DNA from 2 places in the Cryobacterium sp. PAMC25264 genome. Region 2 is predicted to be linked to the other one. Evidence: predicted binding sites of a transcription regulator. Region 2 holds the regulator's gene; the other holds the start of a gene.
What was found. The regulator HrcA, encoded in region 2, represses chaperone genes, less so after heat shock. The targets are predictions, from matches to a motif close to TTNGCACTCGNNNNNNNCGAGTGCNAA.
Positions count from the first base shown of each region.

Region 1: a site for HrcA is predicted at 869-895, ahead of groES (co-chaperone GroES). Genes of this name have one in related genera too.

Region 1 covers NZ_CP080383.1:2,670,641-2,673,092, forward strand. The annotation lists gene rarD (EamA family transporter RarD) at 1-395, opposite strand, end outside; gene groES (co-chaperone GroES) at 498-794, opposite strand; gene KY500_RS12375 (SAM-dependent methyltransferase) at 939-2,126, shown strand; gene KY500_RS12380 (hypothetical protein) at 2,138-2,452, opposite strand, start outside.
Region 2 covers NZ_CP080383.1:1,381,692-1,384,143, forward strand. The annotation lists gene KY500_RS06315 (DUF4870 domain-containing protein) at 1-173, opposite strand, end outside; gene KY500_RS06320 (DUF4870 domain-containing protein) at 267-581, opposite strand; gene hrcA (heat-inducible transcriptional repressor HrcA) at 836-1,855, shown strand; gene dnaJ (molecular chaperone DnaJ) at 1,914-2,452, shown strand, end outside.

The DNA.
Region 1 (2,452 bases), 1.3 Mb from region 2:
TGCAGCACGAGCACGCCGAGCAGCACGGTGATGATCGGGTTGATGAAGTAACCGAGCGCCGTCTCGACGACGTGTCCGCTGAGAGCGGCGAGGATGAAGGTCTGCCAGTTGATGAAGATCAGCACGCCGGCCAGCCCCATCGTCCAGACCACCCTCGGGGTGCGCAGGGCCGCCACGAGCGGACGCCAGGCCCGGGTCGCGAGGATCAGCACACCGCAGAAGACCAGTGAGAACAGCACCCGCCAGGCCACGATCTCGAACGCGCCGGTGGGGGCGAGAAGCAGGAAGTACAGCGGCAGGAAACCCCAGATGCCGTAGGAGCAGATCGCGTAGATCAGGCCGGTTCTGGCGGCGCTGCGCACAGCGGGCTTACGTGGTGTTGGGCCCTGCGTCATGTGCCGGTGGTCCTGTCTGGGGAGCGGTTTCGTTCCGCGAGCACGGACACGAAAAATCCCGGACGGCCGAGGCCATCCGGGATTCAACGATATGCGGTGTTACTAGCGAACGACGACCGCGAGAACGTCGCGGGCCGACAGAACGAGGAGGTCCTCGCCACCGAACTTGACTTCGGTTCCACCGTACTTGGAGTAGATCACCTTGTCGCCGACGGCGACGTCGAGCGGGATGCGGTTGCCGTTGTCGTCAATGCGGCCGGGGCCGACGGCGACAACTTCGCCTTCCTGGGGCTTCTCTTTGGCGGTGTCCGGGATCACAAGTCCGGAAGCGGTGGTCTGTTCTGCATCCACCTGCTTGATGACGATGCGATCTTCGAGCGGCTTGATGGAGACCGACACGGTTGACCTCTTTCTTAGCTAAGACGTAGTTAGCAGACTCACAGCGAGAGTGCTAAGTCGAGTTTAGGGCGCAACTGGCACTCACGCAACGTGAGTGCCAGAGTCATCGGGACTCACCCCGGTTTCGGTTGATAGGTTTGCGGGATGGATCGCGCCGAGCTCGTTGAGCTGCTCTCACCCGAAGGCCTGCGCCTGTTGGACTCCCTGCCGCCCTACGAAGCCGGCGCGGATGTCGTGCGCACGGTCAGCGCACTGCGAAAAAACGGGCACTCGCCCGCGCTCGTGAACGCGGTGCTGTACCAGTCCAGGCTGCGTGCCAAGGCCGCGGGCAAGTTCGGTGATTTCGCCAGCCGGATGCTGTTCACCGAGGCCGGCCTCGAGCAGGCCACCCGCCTGCGGGTCGCCGCCCTGCACGCCGGTCGCTTCGTGGAAGCCAAGCTCGCCCGGGTCGCCGACGTGGGCTGCGGCATCGGCGGTGACGCCATGGCCATGGCCGCGATGGAGCTCACCGTGACCGCCATCGACATCGACGAGGTCACCGCCACCGTCGCGAGCTTCAACCTCGCCCCCTTCCCCACCGCCTCGGTGCTCTGCGCCGATGCCGCCAGCGTCGACCCGGCCGCGTACGACGCGCTCTGGTTCGACCCCGCCCGGCGCACCGCCGGGCACGGCAACACCAGCCGGCTCACCCGCGCGGAGGACTACTCCCCCAACCTCGACGACGTGTACGCCCTGGCCGAGCGGATGCCCGTGGGCGTCAAGCTCGGCCCCGGCCACGACCGGGAGCAGATCCCGGAGACCGCCGAGGCGCAGTGGGTGTCAGTGGACGGCAAACTGGTGGAGATGGGCCTGTGGTTCGGCACGCTCGCCCGCCCGGGCATCCGCCGTGCGGCGCTGCTGCTGACCCGCGACGGCGTGGCCGAGCTGACCGCGCCCGCCGACAGCGAGGACGTGCCCGTCGGTGAGCTGGGCGAGTACCTCTACGAACCCGACGGTGCCATCATCCGTGCCCGGTTGATCGGCGACCTGGCCCGGTCGATGGATGCGCTCATGCTCAGCGAAGGCCTGGCCTATCTCACCAGCACCACGCTCACCGAGACCCCGTTCGCAACGGCGTTCCGAGTGGTGGAGGTGCTGCCCGCCGACGAGAAGAAGCTCCGGATCGCCCTGGCCGAGCGTCGCATCGGCACACTGGAGATCAAGAAGCGCGGAGTGGACGTGGACCCCGCGACGCTGCGCACCCGGTTGAAGCTCAAGGGCCCGGAGTCGGGCACCCTCGTGCTGACCCGCGCAGCGGGGCACAAGGTGGCGCTGCTCGTCGAACGCGTCTGAGCGGAGGCGACTCAGCCGAAGTACGGCGGCAGCACCTGGGTGATCACGACGAGCCAGACCACACCGAGCAGGATACCGACCAGGCCGGTGACCAGGCCGAGGATCCAGAGTCCGCCGCTGCGGCGTTCGACGAACCGGGCCACGAGCGCGAGCACGACCGCGGCGAGAGCCAGCGGCACCGCCCAGACCACGAAGATACCGGCCAGCACGCTGAGCGAGCCGCAGACCACGGCGGCCACGCTGAGGCCACGGCGGATCGGGTGGGTCTGGATCTCGGCCGTGGTGTAGACGTAGGGCACCCATTCGGTGGGCGCGGTGATCGTGGA
Region 2 (2,452 bases):
GCCCGGATGAACGGGCCGCGGTCCTTGAGCACGATGTAGCCGATCAGCGCCGGCAGGAAGCTGAACAGGATTCCGCCGATGTGGATCAGGGTCGCCCAGAGCTTCTCGTCGGCCGGGCTCAGCTGACTCTGTGCCTGGTACGGGGCTGCGGGGGGAGGCGTGGCCTCTGACATGGGATCTCCTTCGTGACTCCCGGCGGTGCGGGGCGGCGTCGGGCGCCGCTCACACCAGAATAGCGCCGCTCACCCCAACCGGGAGCCTGCAAACTAGCTGATCAGACGGATAGAGAAGGGGTAGCGGTACGGACGGCCGTCGCGGGCGCTCAGGTAACCGAGCACCGAGAAGATCGATCCGACCAGCCACAACACCCAGCCGAGCGAGAAGAGCCCGGACAGGAGGCCGAACGTGACCAGGCTGAGAACCGTGGAAAGCACATTGAGGGCCACGTAGCCGATGAGCAGGGTGATCTGGAAGTTCAGGGCCTCCTTGCCCTGTTCATTGGTGAACGGGCCCCGGTCCTTGAAGACCAGCCAGATGATCAGGGAAGGCGGGAACGAGAGGATGCCGCCCAGGTGCGCCAGTGACGCCCACTGTCTGTCCTGCTCCGGGGAGAGCGGAGGCCCTGACGACGGCCTGTTCGATGGTCCCTGACCGGTGGGTTAACTCATGACGGTGTCCTTCGGTGAGCGGTGCGTGGACGTGCTTGAGCCCACGCTACTGCGCAAAATCGTCGGGGAGCAATGGGTATGCGGCCCACCCGCGATATGATTAGCAGTCAAACAATGAGAGTGCCAGCCAGCTGGCGGCGCGAGCGGGCATGAGGGAGGCGATCGGAATGGTGTCGGATCGTAGTCTCGAGGTGCTCCGCGTCATCGTGCAGGACTACGTGGCCTCCCGTGAACCCGTCGGCTCCAAGTCCATCGTCGACAGGCACGCCTTCGGCGTCTCGGCGGCCACCATCCGCAACGATATGGCCTTGCTCGAGGAGGAGGAGCTCATCATTGCTCCGCACACCTCGTCCGGGCGCATTCCCACCGACAAGGGTTACCGCCTCTTCGTCGACCACCTCGCCGACCTGCGTCCGCTCACCGTCGCCCAGCGTCAGGCCATCGAGGTCTTCCTCGGCCAGTCCGCCGACCTGGACGAGGTGCTCGCGCGGAGCGTGCGGCTGCTCTCGCAGCTGACCCATCAGGTGGCCCTTGTGCAATACCCGTCGTTGTCGCGCGCCACCGTGCGCCACATCGAACTCGTGCCGCTCAGTGACACCCGGGTGCTGTCGGTTCTGATCACGGACTCCGGCCGAGTCGAACAGCGCGTGGTGGAGTTGACCCGCGCGCTGGACGAGACTGCCCTGGCCGAACTCCGCACCCGTCTCAACGCCGTGGTCGGCGGCCTGAGCATGAGCGAGGCCGCCGCCGCACTGACCGGGCCGACCGGTCTGGGCCCGCCCGAGCTGCAGGACCTGATCGACCTCATCACCGGCACCCTGCGGGACCAGGTGGGCGCCAACCGGCAGGACCGCCTGGTAATGGCCGGTGCTGCGAACCTGGTGCGCACTGAGGACGACTTCAGCGGCAGCATCTACCCGGTTCTCGAGGCCATCGAAGAGCAGGTGGTGCTGTTGCGCCTGTTCGGCGAGATGGCCACCGACCAGCACGGCGTCTCGGTGAGCATCGGCCGGGAGAACGCGCCGTTCGGCCTGGGGGAGACGTCCGTGCTCACGAGCGGCTACACCTCCCACGGCGATGCCGCCCGGCTGGGCGTGCTCGGTCCGACCCGGATGGACTACTCCAACAACATGGCGGCGGTGCGCGCCGTCGCCCGGTACCTCTCGCGCCTGCTCGGCGAGAACTAGCCGCCCCCACACCTTCCCACCGACACTTTTCACCCCCAGAACCCGAGGAGAGCCAGCTTTGGCTGACCATTACGAAGCACTCGGCGTCGCGCGCGATGCCACCACCGACGAGATCAAGAAGGCATACCGGCGCCTCGCCCGCCAGTTGCACCCCGATGTGAACCCGGGCGCCGAAGCATCCGAGCGGTTCAAGACCATCACCCACGCCTACGACGTACTCTCGGACCCCAAGCAGCGCCAGAACTACGACCGCGGCGGCTCGGGCAACTCCGGCCAGGGCGGCGGATTCGACGCGGGCAACTTCGGCGACATCTTCGAGACCTTCTTCGGCGGGGGAGGCGGCGGCAGCCGCGGCCCCCGGTCGCGTCGGGAACGTGGGCAGGACGCCCTCATCCGGGTCGAGCTCGACCTGGACGAGGTCATCTTCGGCACCCACCGCGACATCGAGGTGGACACCGCGATCGTCTGCGCCACCTGCAACGGCAGCTGCTGCCAGCCCGGCACGTCCCCGGTCACCTGCGACATCTGCCACGGCACCGGAAGCATCCAGCGCGCTGTGCGCTCCCTGCTCGGCAACGTGATGACCTCCAGCCCCTG